DNA from 3 places in the Sporosarcina sp. SAFN-010 genome. Region 1 is predicted to be linked to each of the others. Evidence: riboswitches for the same ligand, from Rfam matches in the RefSeq annotation. Region 1 holds a riboswitch; each other region holds the start of a gene.
The links. Region 1 has a riboswitch for S-adenosylmethionine ahead of ACR65F_RS07470 (cyclase family protein). Riboswitches for the same ligand answer to the same signal wherever they lie in the genome.
Positions count from the first base shown of each region.

Region 2: another riboswitch for S-adenosylmethionine. It lies ahead of ACR65F_RS10650 (bifunctional homocysteine S-methyltransferase/methylenetetrahydrofolate reductase); the one in region 1 lies ahead of ACR65F_RS07470 (cyclase family protein).
Region 3: another riboswitch for S-adenosylmethionine. It lies ahead of ACR65F_RS04520 (O-acetylhomoserine aminocarboxypropyltransferase/cysteine synthase family protein); the one in region 1 lies ahead of ACR65F_RS07470 (cyclase family protein).

Region 1 covers NZ_JBPFDS010000005.1:1,005-5,676, reverse strand. Annotated here, with positions in the region: gene ACR65F_RS07480 (methyl-accepting chemotaxis protein) at 1-1,218, shown strand, start outside; gene ACR65F_RS07475 (NADPH-dependent FMN reductase) at 1,376-1,951, shown strand; gene ACR65F_RS07470 (cyclase family protein) at 1,997-2,746, opposite strand; SAM riboswitch class I at 2,852-2,957, opposite strand; gene ACR65F_RS07465 (nicotinate phosphoribosyltransferase) at 3,257-4,672, shown strand, end outside.
Region 2 covers NZ_JBPFDS010000008.1:90,943-95,614, forward strand. Annotated here, with positions in the region: gene ACR65F_RS10650 (bifunctional homocysteine S-methyltransferase/methylenetetrahydrofolate reductase) at 1-1,646, opposite strand, end outside; SAM riboswitch class I at 1,746-1,850, opposite strand; gene ACR65F_RS10655 (hypothetical protein) at 1,989-2,174, shown strand; gene ACR65F_RS10660 (biotin transporter BioY) at 2,299-2,907, shown strand; gene ACR65F_RS10665 (hypothetical protein) at 3,033-4,672, shown strand, end outside.
Region 3 covers NZ_JBPFDS010000002.1:335,499-340,170, reverse strand. Annotated here, with positions in the region: gene pepT (peptidase T) at 1-794, opposite strand, end outside; gene ACR65F_RS04535 (DUF2187 family protein) at 923-1,144, opposite strand; gene ACR65F_RS04530 (metal-sensitive transcriptional regulator) at 1,389-1,655, shown strand; gene ACR65F_RS04525 (hypothetical protein) at 1,796-2,707, shown strand; SAM riboswitch class I at 3,057-3,171, shown strand; gene ACR65F_RS04520 (O-acetylhomoserine aminocarboxypropyltransferase/cysteine synthase family protein) at 3,286-4,575, shown strand; gene ACR65F_RS04515 (BCCT family transporter) at 4,622-4,672, opposite strand, start outside.

The DNA.
Region 1 (4,672 bases):
CCGCAATGGGGATGGAACGTTGTCGCGGGTTCCTATTTAATGGATTTCAATAGTGAATCCAAAACTTTGTTAATGGTTCTGGGAGTGGTTCTTGGAATTTCCCTTCTTGCGGGAGCTGTTGTCATCATTTGGTTTTCAGGTCATTTATCGAAACCGCTTATACGGATTACAGATCATGTTGCTCAAGTGGCGGACGGCGATCTGTCAGGAGAAGTTGGGCAGGTCCGAAATCGTGATGAGATCGGAGAACTCGCATTGTATGTGAATCGGATGTCGAACAATCTTAAGGATATGATTGAACAAGTCTCGAATGCATCTATGCAAGTGGCAGCGACTTCAGAGGAGTTGTCCGCGAGCAGCGAGGAAACGAGTCGTTCAGTTGAACACGTTTCAGAGGCTATCCAGGAGTTAGCAAGCGGGGTTGACGGACAACTGGAACAAACTGAAACAGCCAATCAAGCAGCCGCTACCTTGTCTTCAGACATGGAGCATGTCACAAAAGAGATGGAGCAAGCAGGGAAGACGGTGCAATCCACTGTTCAACTTGCCCATGAAGGATCCGGATCAGTGACACGTGTCGTGAATCATATGGAATCCATTCAGCATGAAACAGATTCTGCTTTCAATTATGTCAACCAGCTTGGTAGTAAATCTGCAGAAATCGGAAAAATTGCTGGAATGATTACGGATGTCGCAGAACAAACGAATCTACTTGCTCTAAATGCAGCAATTGAAGCTGCGCGTGCCGGAGAGAACGGAAGAGGATTTGCAGTGGTTGCTGATGAGGTTCGAAAACTCGCAGAGCAATCCTCGAACGCCGCTACTCAAGTAGGTACACTCATTGCGGCGATTCAGGAAGACATCGGGTATTCCGTCACAGCTATTGGAAAAGGAAATCAAGCAGTGAAAGAAGGAGCGAATCTCGTTCAAGAGACAGGACAGACCTTCCAACAAATTTCCGAAGCGATTACTAGCATTTCTGCTCAAATTGAAGATGTAACGAATAGTACCGAGAGAAACCGGATGGAGTCTGGACGTATTGCAGCAGTCATTGAACAGACCGCTACCATTGCGATGGATTCAGCAAATCATACGGAGAATATTGCAGCGACAGCCGAACAGCAAACTGCTTCCATGGAAGAAATCGCAGCTGCTTCAGAAACATTGGCCGAAATGGCACAAGGTTTGCAGGAGACGGTTCGTCGATTTAAGTTGTAATATAACAAATTTAAACTGTCCCTTTAAGCTCATAAGAGTCTGAAAGGGACAGTTTTTGTATGGTCCAAGTGTTATGAGCAAAATAGTTAAGAGTTAAATGAGTATATGCTATCCTTACATGGTAATTGAAATTCATTATCAGAAGGAGTTACTTAAGATGACAATACGAGTAAAAGCGATTATCGGAAGTACAAGCTCGACTTCCTACAATAAAAGATTGGTGAACTTCATGAAAAAACGTTATGCTGATCGTTTGGACATTACGTTAGTTTCGATTAATGATGTGGAAATGTTTTCGGTCGATCATGAAAGTGAACCGCCTACAAATGTTCGTGCATTTAAAGAGAATGTAAAAGATTCGGATGCTGTGTTATTTGCAGTTCCTGAATATAACTTCTCCATCCCTGGCGCTATGAAAAATGCGTTAGACTGGTTATCCCGTGGAGGAGAAGCGACATTACGTGATAAGCCTGCATTCATCGTAGGTTCATCAATGGGCGTGTTCGGTAGTGTGCGAGCGCAAATCCATTTACGCGAGATTTTGTCCAACCCAGGTCTTTCTCCACTGATTTTGCCAAACAATGAAGTGTACATTGGGTCTATTCACCAGAAGTTGAATGATCAAGATGAGTTAACAGACGAATCGACAGTTGCCTTCTTGGATTCTGTAGTTGACAACTTCGTGGACTTCTACGAGCGCATGACAGAAATGCATGCATCGAAAAAAGCATAATAAAAACAAGCATTCTGTGTAAAACTGCAGAATGCTTGTTTTTTGTTAGGGGAGAATTGCGAAAGAGCGCACAGGGAATCCCGATGCCTTTTCAGGTTTTGGAACGATATTAAAGATGATAGCCCCTTTTGTCGGGAGTTTGTCTAAATTCGTCAAGAGTTCGACTTGGTACGTATCTTGTTCAAGTACGTAGTATTCTCCATGGAGCGCTCCATTTTTTCGGAAGTCTGCAGCAGAATCGGTGTCAAATGTTTCGTGTCCAACGGCTTTTACTCCCCGGTCCTCAAAAAGGAATTTCAACGCATCCAATCCCCAGCCTGGAATTCTGTTATTTCCATCTGCATCTTTATTGCAGAAACTTTGCGAATCTGGCCAGCGTTTGCTCCAGTCAGTACGGAGTGCTACGAATGAGCCTGCTTCGATCGTCCCGTGTTCTTTTTCGAAGTCTAATAAATCGTTTTTCGAACAAGTAAAATCATGATCAGCTTCCGCATCTTTCGATTTGTCGACAACGATTAATGGAAGGACGAGCTCTTTTAACTCGAGTTCTTCTAAGTAGCGAGTGTCCCGGACAAAGTGGATGGGTGCATCGATATGGGTTCCGTATTGACCTGCAAAGCTGAATTGCTGTGCAAAGAAACCGTCATCGTGGTTAAAAAGCGTTTTGAACTCAGCATCTTCAAACATGAAGAAGTGTGGAGATGTTGGACCGAATGTATGAGTGAGGTCCACCCATTCTTTTGCCTTTAACGTAGTGAGTGCAGTTAACAAATCCGTTTGTGTTTGTGTTGTCATCTCATTCCCGCCTTTTCTTTAGTGCCGAAAACCGGCTATTTTATACAAAAAGAAGACCCTCTTATGACTAATAGAGGGCCTTCTGCGCATACTGCATGAAGTCAGCTCTCATCTCGAGATGCATCTGCACCTCCTGGAATTAGCACCTCGGCCTTAATGGCTGGTTGCTGAGACATCGTAGGGCCAGTCCCTCCGTCTCTCTTGATAAGAAATGTTTATTGAATTGTTTGAAAAATGATTATTCTGATAGTACCATGCCTTCTTATTGAAAGCAATAGGGACCAGATGATTTCTTTCTCTGGGGAATTTGATATACTTACATATAGTTTGGAAATAGTTCAGTGGGCATCCTTAAAGGGCGGGATTTGTTTTGCTAAGACGTGTTATTGGAGGAGCTGTTGGACCAGAAGTATTTAACGAATGGTCAACTGAATGAGTTATAAGGAAGACGAGAAAGGGTAAGTAACGTTATAAGTGGTCTACATAACCTATTGGAAGAGGCGAATTAGTGTGAGCTCAAACTATACAGATGATAGCTTTGCATTACATACAGATTTATATCAAATCAATATGATGGAAACGTACTGGGCTGAAGGCATCCATAACAAAAAAGCGATTTTTGAGCTGTATTTCAGAAAATTGCCGTTTGGAAACGGTTATGCAATTTTTGCCGGACTAGAGCGTGTACTCAATTATTTAAGAGATCTGAAATTCACTGATAGTGATATCGCATATTTAAAAAACGAATTGCACTATAAAGAAGATTTTCTCGATTATTTAAAGGACGTCCGTTTTACGGGGAATCTCTATTCCATGAAAGAAGGAGAAACCGTATTTGGAAACGAACCAATTCTGCGAGTTGAAACAACCTTAGCAGAGGCGCAGCTTATTGAGACGGCACTCTTAAATATCGTCAATTACCAAACGTTGATTGCTACAAAGGCAAGTCGTATAAAGCAAGTCGTGAAAGACGAAGTGGTGATGGAGTTCGGTAGTCGTCGTGCACAAGAAATGGATGCGGCTGTTTGGGGAGCTCGTGCTGCAGTAATTGGAGGCGTAGAAGCAACCAGTAATGTGCGCGCTGGCAAGCTATTCGGTATCCAGGCGAGCGGCACGCATGCCCATTCCCTCGTGCAAGCTTACAAAAGTGAATACAAAGCGTTTCACTCATACGCCAAACGTCATCGTGACTGTGTCTTCCTTGTTGATACGTATAACACGTTAAAAATTGGCGTGCCGACTGCTATTAAAGTGGCGAAAGAACTCGGAGATACCATTAACTTCATAGGCATTCGTCTAGATAGTGGAGACATCGCATTTTTGTCAAAAGAAGCGCGACGTATGTTGGATGAGGCAGGATTTAAGGATGCGAAAATCGTTGTGTCGAATGATTTGGATGAATACACGATTCTCAACTTGAAAGCTCAAGGGGCACAAGTGGATATTTGGGGAATCGGAACAAAACTCATTACCGCATATGACCAACCAGCGCTAGGTGCTGTCTACAAGCTCGTTGCGATCGAAGGCGAAAATGGTGAGATGGTGGATACCATCAAGATATCATCCAATGCTGAAAAAGTGACAACGCCTGGACGAAAGAAGTTATATCGGATTATTGATAAAGAAAATGGAAAAGCTGAGGGAGATTACATCACGATGTATGATGAGGATCCTAATGCAGAAAAGCGTATTAAAATGTTCCATCCCGTTCATACATTCATCTCTAAGTTTGTAACGAATTTTGAAGCCAGAGACCTTCATGAAAAAGTCATCGACAATGGACAAGTGATTTATGAAGTGCCTTCAACTCAAGAAATTCAACAATATGCCAAAGACAACTTGAATTTGTTATGGGATGAATACAAACGATCCCTGAATCCGGAAGAGTATCCTGTCGATTTAAGTCAGAAATGTTGGGATAATAAA
Region 2 (4,672 bases), on a different contig from region 1:
CGCTCCAGCACTTCATCAGACAACTTGATGCCTGGTACTTCATGATGCAGGAATTCAGCGTTACGAATATTCGTCAACGGCATGATTCCGATGAAAATCGGAGTATCTAAATGTTTGACGGCTTCATGAATTTCAATAATTTTTTCTTTCGTATAGACAGGTTGTGTGATGAAGTAATCAGCACCGCATTCAATTTTTTTCTCAAGACGTTTAACAGCTCGCTCGACGACCCGGACGTTCGGGTTGAAAGCTCCCGCTACTGAAAAGTTTGCCTTTTTACGTAAAGGACGACCGGAGAATGATATCCCTTCATTCAACTTTTTAATGAGTTGGAAGAGTTCTAGGCTAGAAACGTCATAAACGTCTGTTGCCCCAGGAAAGTCCCCAATCTTAGTTGGATCGCCTGTCACAGCTAAAATATCATGTATGCCAAGTGCGTCCAGCCCCATTAAGTGAGACTGAAGCCCAATCAAATTATGATCCCTGCAAGTGATATGGACGAGAGGGCGGACATCATCTTGATGTTTTACAAGAGACGCCATAGCTAGATTGCTAATCCGTGGGGAAGCTAGAGAATTATCGGCCATCGTCACAGCGTGTGCTCCAGCTGCTTGAAGTTGACGAGCTCCTTCGAAATAATTTTCAGTTTCCAAGTGTCGTGGCGTATCCAATTCAACAAGAATCGTACGCTCACGCTGAGCCTTTATGTGTAACGGCTCATAGCGAGTCGGTTCCGCATCTCGAATAACAATCGGCTTATGTGGAATAACGGCTTTTTCCGTAATGGGTGCAAGATTCGCCAATTGAGATTTCACAGCGACAATGTGCGCAGGAGTCGTTCCGCAACACCCACCGATTAGCCGAACCCCTTCATCCCGTAATAACCGTGCAGCGCGACCGTAATAATCCGTTTCAGAGACATAGACAATCCGTCCGTCTTCAACGTCTAGCAAACTCGCATTTGGATACGCAGATAAAAATGCCTTCTCAGGGAGTTCGACCCCTTCAAATGCTTGGATCGTATGGTACGGGCCTAGTCTGCAGTTCACACCTACGACATCCGCGCCAAATGCTTCTAACTGATGTAAAGCGTCATTCAATCGCAACCCATTCTGTAAGACGCCAGGTTCATGCATGGATACTTGTGCGATTAGTGGAATATCGGTCTGTTGACGGAGGTGCTTAACTACTGCAGAAAGCTCTTCAAAGTCATAATAAGTTTCCAGCAATAATCCGTCTGGATCACCGGCAAGCAGTGGTTCCGCTTGCTGTTGAACAATTGAGAGGACTTCATCTATGGTTGCATCGCTTTTACGAATACTACGGATGCCACCGATTGTACCGAGCACATATTGACCACCTGGAGCTGCAGCACGCTTGGCGATCGCAATTCCAGCTTCGTTAAATTCTTTTACACGATGCTCCAGTCCATAGCGAGCAAGCTTATAAGAGTTGGCACTGTACGTATTGGTTTGAATAATGTCTGCACCTGCATGTATATATTGTTCATGGATTCCTTGAATAACATCCGGCTTTTCTATATTTAATTGTTCATAGCAAAAGTCGAGTCCATCCGCATAGAGTAACGTTCCCATTGCACCATCAGCTGTCAGAACTTCTGTTTTTAATCGCTCAAGTAATTTCATTTCCCTATCATCCTTTCTTACGGCAGAGCGATGAAGCAGAGAATAATAAAAAAGCCTTCTACGTACGAAGAAGGCTTTGTCATATCAATGATTGTCTCCTCCTCATCTGCCGGACTACAAACATCCGCTGGAAGTAGCACCTGACCATATGGCTGGTTGCTGAAGCATCGACGGGCCAGATCCCTACGCTTCTCTTGATAAGAATGACTATTAAGTTGTGTGAATAATTTAACATATCATACCGTTGTTTGAGAGTTCCGTCAATAGATAATGTGTGAAGTGAACTGGGAGTTACCTAGTGTATGTGGTAAACTGTACGTACATGCAGGAAAGGGGATTGCTATGAGGGCGTTCAAATTTGTTATCCCGATGGTGTTATTAGTCGGTGGAGTTGCCTGGGTTATGCTCAACAAAAACTTTACAGACGTGCCCGTCATGTCTCGTTTTTATATTACACTTGGCGCAATGGTTTTGAGTGGTGTCATTTCCTTTTTCCTATTCCCTAAAGATGAAGGGAAAAGACGATAAACTGACAGAGAATGACTGTCAGTTTTATTATTGCTCGGATTTGGGTTAACCTTAAAATATATTAGGTTGACACATTGAGTTCTTCCTTTTATTCTATAACTATATAGTAAAAGGGGTGTTATAAATGGGAACAACAGCAACTATGAAACCAAACCGTTCGAAGACGATGATCGGAACGCTTGGACTTGTCTACTCAGCAATGTTTGCCGCATTGATGATGATTGGAGCTAATATTACATACTTTTTACCGGCCTTATCAGTAAGTGGCGTGCCAATTACACTGCAAACTTTCTTTGCTGTATTAGCAGGACTATTACTCGGAAGCCGATATGGGGCGGTCTCAATGACAGTCTACATGGCAATAGGTCTTGCAGGTGCACCGGTATTTGCGAAATTTAGTGGAGGTTTCGGTGAAATTGTCAGCCCGTTGTTCGGATTTATCCTTTCTTTTATTTTAGTTGCATACATCGCCGGCAAGATTGTAGAAAAGAACAGCACCGTAACAGGATTTGTTATCGCGGCACTTGTCGGATGTGTCATTAATTACCTGATCGGAACAAACTGGATGTTTGCTGCGTACAAGCTATGGGCGGCGGCACCGGATGCGTTCACGTACAAAATAGCATGGATTTGGATGCTGCCACCTTTACCTAAAGACATTATTCTCTCTGTATTGGCAGGAGTGTTCGGCCATCGAATGGCGCGCATTCTTAGAATGCGTCGCTCTATTTAACCACGCAAACCGATTTCTCAATTATAGAGAAATCGGTTTTTTCGTGTCCTATCAAAAAATGAAACGTTTTAGATGTGTCTTCCGTATAAGAGGAAGACCTTAAAAAACGGAAGGAAGACATGTGCATGATTCACTTACTCTTATTTTCTCTAATCGCAGGCATTATTGCCGCACTGCTGGCCGTCCCGCTGCATAGACGTGTCGGTTCGGAAGAAAAAGCAAATAGTTCCGGTTTCATGGTAGTACTACTCATTATTATTGCTGTAGTGATTGCGGTAGGCCTCTCTATTTTCTATTACACAACAAATCTAGACCAGCATTGGTCCTCGTTATGGGTTCTTTTACTCGCTGCAGCGATACTTGGAACAATATTAGATGGTGGGGTGTATCGGAAGGCAAAGGGTATCGTTGCAGGACTCGCGATCCTTGCAGGCATTTATATCCTCACCGCCCCATTATTAAATGCGGACACCAAGTACAAAGCGGTTGAAATGGATCAGCAAATAGAAATTGAAGCATTTGACGAAACTCAGACACCAGCGAGCGTGCCACCTAAATTTGCACGTAACAAAATGAAAAAAGCATTCGGGCAAGTACCGAATACAAGTTATTACGACCTTGGTCATTTACAAATTCAAAAGGTGAAAGATGATTATGTATATATTGCACCAGTCGAATTTTCAGGTTTTTTCAAATGGTGGAATGGCAAGACGACGCCTGGTTATTTCCGCATGAGCGCCACGGACTCTGCGGATAATCCGAAGTTTGTATCGTCGGAAATGACGTATACCGAGACGTCTTTCTTTAACAAGCAAGTGGACCGTCATATGCGTTTACAATATCCTGAACTGATTTTTTATGGAGATGTTCAATTGGAAATCGACGATGAAGGTAATCCCCATTACATCCGTTCTTACGGAGAATTTATCACAGCCCGCAATGGATTTGACGTGAAAGGGATTGTCATGACGGATCCGATGACCGGGGCAATTGAGAAGTTTGCACTTGCGGATATCCCAGACTATATCGATGGTGCTGTCTCTCCGGAAGTCGTCAGTTTGCAAAATAGCTATTTCGGAAAGTACGTTCATGGTTTCTGGAATTCAATTGTCGGTAAAAAAGATGTCAAACTGCCTTCCGATGAAGGAACGGAGGCAAACGTTAGTCCGATTTTCGATGAAAATGGACATATGTATTACTTCACAGACTTTACAAGTCCGAAAGAAGGCGTCGATTCAATGCTAGGTTATGCGCTGACAGACGGGCGCACAGGTAAAGCAACGTACTACACGGGGGATCTTGAAGAATCCTACATGGACTCACAAGGAGCCTTGCAAATTATTGAAAAGAAATTCATCGAGAAAAAGTGGTCTGGTGAAATGCCGGTCCTTTATAACTTCTATGGAGAAGCGAGTTGGTTGACACCAGTGCTAGACTCGAATGGCTTCCTACAAAACTACTTCATCGTGTCTGCTGCGAATCCGGAAATATCTGTATCTGGCAACTCCCCGAATGATGCATTGAAACTGTATAAAACTGCATTACAACGAGGGGGCAGTTCTGTGAATGGCAGCTCAGAAGCAGAAGAAGCGAAGGCTGCGATCACTGTAAACCGTGTTTACAAAGAACGAGCTGGTGACTTTACCTTGGTTTCTGTGAAATCAGAAGACGGACGGAACTTCCTAGTTTCGTCTGAAACGATTCCTGAAGCGGTGTACATTCAAGAAGGCGACAAATTATCGATTACGTATGTAGAAACAGGGGA
Region 3 (4,672 bases), on a different contig from region 1:
ATTAAGTGGATGAATCCTTCGCGTCCATCCGTTAGCTCAGGGATTTCTAAGCCAGGCATTGCTGCTTGGAATTCTTGTGCACGTAAGATGGAGTTCACCATTTTCCCTTTTGCAGTACCGGGGTGGACGTTCGTTCCTTTGAACGTAACACGTGCCCCGGCTGCATTGAAACTTTCATACTGCAACTCACCAAGTGGGCCACCGTCCATTGTATACGCAAAGTCTACGCCAAAAGCATCCACGTTAAATAGGTGTGGGCCACGTCCGATTTCTTCATCAGGTGTGAAAGCAACACGTAATTTGCCATGCTTCACTTCGGGATGCTCTTGGAAATAAGCCATCGCCGTCATGATTTCCGCAACACCGGCTTTATCATCAGCACCAAGTAGTGTCGTACCATCGGTTGTGATCAACGTCTGTCCGATATAGTTTTGAAGCTCAGGGAAGCGACTAACAGAGAGGACCGTGTTTTCATTCAAAACCAGGTCACTGCCGTCATAGTTGTCATGGCGCTGTGGATTCACATTTTTACCCGTGAAATCAGGTGATGTATCAACGTGCGCTAAGAATCCGATTACAGGGATCTCTTTGTCTGTATTCGCAGGAAGTGTTGCGAACAAGTAGCCGTTCTCATCCAGCGTAATGTCTTCCATACCTAGTGTTGTGAGCTCTTCCTTCAATAGATGTAACAAATCCCATTGGTTAGTGGTGGAAGGAGTTGTAGAACTCTTTTCATCAGACTCAGTGTCAATCTTTGCATAGCGGATGAATCGTTCCAATAGTTGTTCTTTCATCACGTCAAAAAATCCCCTTTCAATTCTATGTACTTGAGAGTCACCTCATGCAATCTGGGAATTAGGCAGACGACAAAACCGACAGAACTGGTGTGATCTGTCGGAGGTTGAAGTCGGTGCTCTCTAGATTATTCGACTGTATAATTTTTGTGAGCGACAACCGTCAGTGTGGATGCTGCTCCAATCAGATCGGCGTCCTCTTCAGAAATTTCTACAATAACGGAGTTTTCTAAGATCTTGTGGATTGCCCCTAAAACGAAAACATCATTACGAGTGAACGAAATTTTTTCGCCAATTTTACGTGCTGCGATAAAATCAGAGACAGGATGCTCTTTACGCGGAAAAGCCAAACGAATCCCTCCTCTAGTCTGTTTCGATATCTTTCGTATTGTGAAGACCCATGGCCATTCAGAAAAACAGACAGTGTGTTGTGCGGTTGGCCCGGTGGTTTGGAACATAAAAAATTGTAATACTTCCATAAGTATAGCATAATTCGAACAATTTCGCGCTTTTCTTGTCGAAAGAGGTGGAATTGATTGACCTTATACCAGAAGGGGTATATTATGAACGTAGTTAAGAGAGGTGGCCAGATCCATGGAATACGATGCAAAGGTAGTCAATCGTTTAAAACGAATAGAAGGTCAAATTCGCGGTGTCCTACGGATGATTGAGGCTGGTGATGAATGCAAAGACGTCATTACACAGTTGTCTGCGTCTCGCTCAGGAATCGATAGGACCATCGGGTTAATTGTGAGTACGAATCTGATTGCCTGTATGGAAAACGAAGAGCTTTCGGATAATCCGCAAGCAAAGGAGACGCTTGTAAAAGAAGCTGTCGACTTATTAGTAAAGAGCCGCTAACTGCAGGCTCTTTTTTTTGTGGGCTGAAAAATTAAAACCTTCTTACAGTTTTCTCATCAAGTCCTAATAATCATCTCAGAGTCCTCTCAGACTGTGGGGTTATGATATAAGTATCCCAAAAGGAAAAGGAGAGGAACAAGATGAAAAAGACATTGATCACAGCAGTAAGTGCACTACTTATTTCCGCAGGAGGTGCGAACGCAGCGACATTTGCACATGCAGATCAAAACGCAGATGCACAAAGCTCATACGCACACGTACAACACAACTCGAACTACGGTCAGCAAGTAAACCAAGACATCACAGGTCTGGAAGAGTACGCATCAGTTGCTTCCGTCATCGACCCAACTAGCTTCACTACACGTGTTACTGAAGACAACGTGTCCAACCGGGTAATTCTTTTCTCTGATAACTACGGTCGTACACAGTACAAGAGTGTCTTCGTGAAAAAGACAGGACTTCTGAAAGTCATCAACTTAAAAGGTGGTGGAGTTGTCCTTGAAACGACTGTGAAAGCAGATGCACCACAAAAACCAGAAGTGAAGCCTGAGCAGCCGGGAAGTGCTATTAGCGTCCTCCCTGAGTACAAAACACTGGCTTCAGCAGTAGACTTGACTGCTTTGACACCTGTCATCGTATCAGATAACTACAATAACCGTACGATCCTATTGAAAGATGCGAACGGTCAGGGACAATATAAGAGTGTCTTCGTGAAAAAGACAGGTCTATTAAAAGTCATTAACCTAAAAGGCCAAGGAGTTGTCATTGAAACAGTCGTAAAAGAAGACGCAGCAACACCAGCTCCTGAAGCGAAACCTGAACAGCCTGCAAGCACAATCAGTAGCCTGCCTGAATACAACACACTCGCAGCTCACGTTGACCTAAGCACACTCACACCAGTAGTTGTCTCTGATAACTACAACAACCGCACAATCCTATTGAAAGATGCAAACGGACGCGAGCAATTCAAAAGCATCTACGTGAAACGCACAAACATGCTCAAAATCATCAACCTAAAAGGCGGCCAAATCTTTTACGGCGCAGCTCAATAATTAATTCTTACCCGCAGACCGAAGTCTACCAAGACTTTGGTTTGCGGGTTTTCTATCTCTTTCTTCTCTTTACCTGTTTCATGTGGTTCGTTGTCATATTAGGATCCGTTGATTGTAGTGGAAGACGGCGACTCCGGAGGGATGCTAATGGAAACAACCTAAGTTCGCGGCGTCCTGCCGCAACGGTTGCATGACCTACATCCTGTAGGCCCGCATCCGACTGTAGTGGAAATCAACCCCGTAATAGTGTTGATTGTTAAACTATCAAATAATTTAGATTTAACTGTTGACTTTCTATTTTCAACCAAGTATACTCAGTTCCAAGATGGAAAACTGAATAAGTCACAAACTCTTATCAAGAGCGGCGGAGGGACTAGGCCCTGCGATGCCCGGCAACCGGCAAGCTTACCAGCTTGCAAAGGTGCTACTTCCTACAGATCTATTATGGATCTGAAAGATAAGGGGAAGTGCCAGCAATGGCAGATCCTCTTCTATAGGTAGAAGGGGATCTTTTTAGTTTCCCCATCACCCGTCCGGTGTGCGCAGTTCCATCAATCTAATTTCCGGAGGTTTTGTAAATGACGAATTTTCAACCCGAAACACTTTTGCTGCACGGTGGTCAAGAACCCGATCCAACAACTGGATCACGAGCTCTTCCTATCCACAGAACCACATCATTCGTATTTCGTGACACGGACCACGCCAAAAACCTTTTTGCACTGCAAGAAGCTGGCAACATCTACACACGTATCACGAATCCAACAGTCGCAGTATTTGAAGAACGCATCGCGTTACTCGAAGGAGGCGCTGCAGCCGTTGCACTCTCATCTGGTATGGCGGCAATCGCGTTCTCAATCTTGAATATTGCAGAAGCTGGTGACGAAATCATTGCAGCAGCCAACCTTTACGGCGGAACGTACAACTTATTTGCCACAACGCTGCCGAAGTATGGGATCACTGTAAAATTTGTCGACTCAACTGACCCGGAAAACTTCCGTAGTGCTATTACGGAAAAGACAAAAGGTATATTTGCTGAAACAATCGGTAACCCGAGCTTACAAGTGCTCGATATCGAAAAGGTTGCATCGATTGCACACGAAAGTGGCGTTCCACTTTTAATCGACAATACATTTGCGTCCCCATACGGATGCAATCCGATTGAATTTGGCGCTGACGTTGTTATCCACTCTGCCACGAAATGGATTGGCGGTCACGGAACAACGATTGGCGGCGTAGTGGTAGATGCAGGAAAGTTCGACTGGACGCAAGGCAGATTCCCTGCTTTCACGGAAGCGGACGAATCGTATCACGGATTACGCTACGGCATCGACACGGCAGGCGCTGCATTTGCGACAAAACTCCGTGTCCAAGGACTTCGTGATTTCGGTCCATGCCTCGATCCTGACAGTGCATTCAACTTCCTACAAGGCTTGGAGACGCTTCATTTGCGAATCCAACGTCACGGAGAAAACGCACAAAAGGTCGCACAATTCCTGAAAGAGCATCCATCTGTTGAATGGGTTACCTACACGGGTCTCAACGACCATCCAACAGCAGAACTTGCCAAGAAGTATTTGAAAAATGGAGCAGGGTCCATTATTGTTTTCGGAATTAAAGGCGGGCGTGATGCAGGACGTCGTGTGATCGACAACGTTGCTGTTTGGTCCCACGTAGCGAATGTTGGAGATGCAAAGTCGCTAATTATCCATCCGGCTTCAACAACGCACCAACAGCTTTCTGGCGAAGACTTGAAAAATTCAGGTGTTACTGAGGAACTCATTCGTCTCTCAGTGGGACTTGAATCAGCAGACGATATCATTGCTGATCTAGCACAAGCGATTGAGAAGGCAGCTCCCGTTAACGTATAATTACAGAAAAAACACCCGAGTCCTCATTTGGATTCGGGTGTTTCGTTTATTTATGTCTAGGGTGTTTGTTGTGTTTCAAATCTTTTTGCAACTCTTT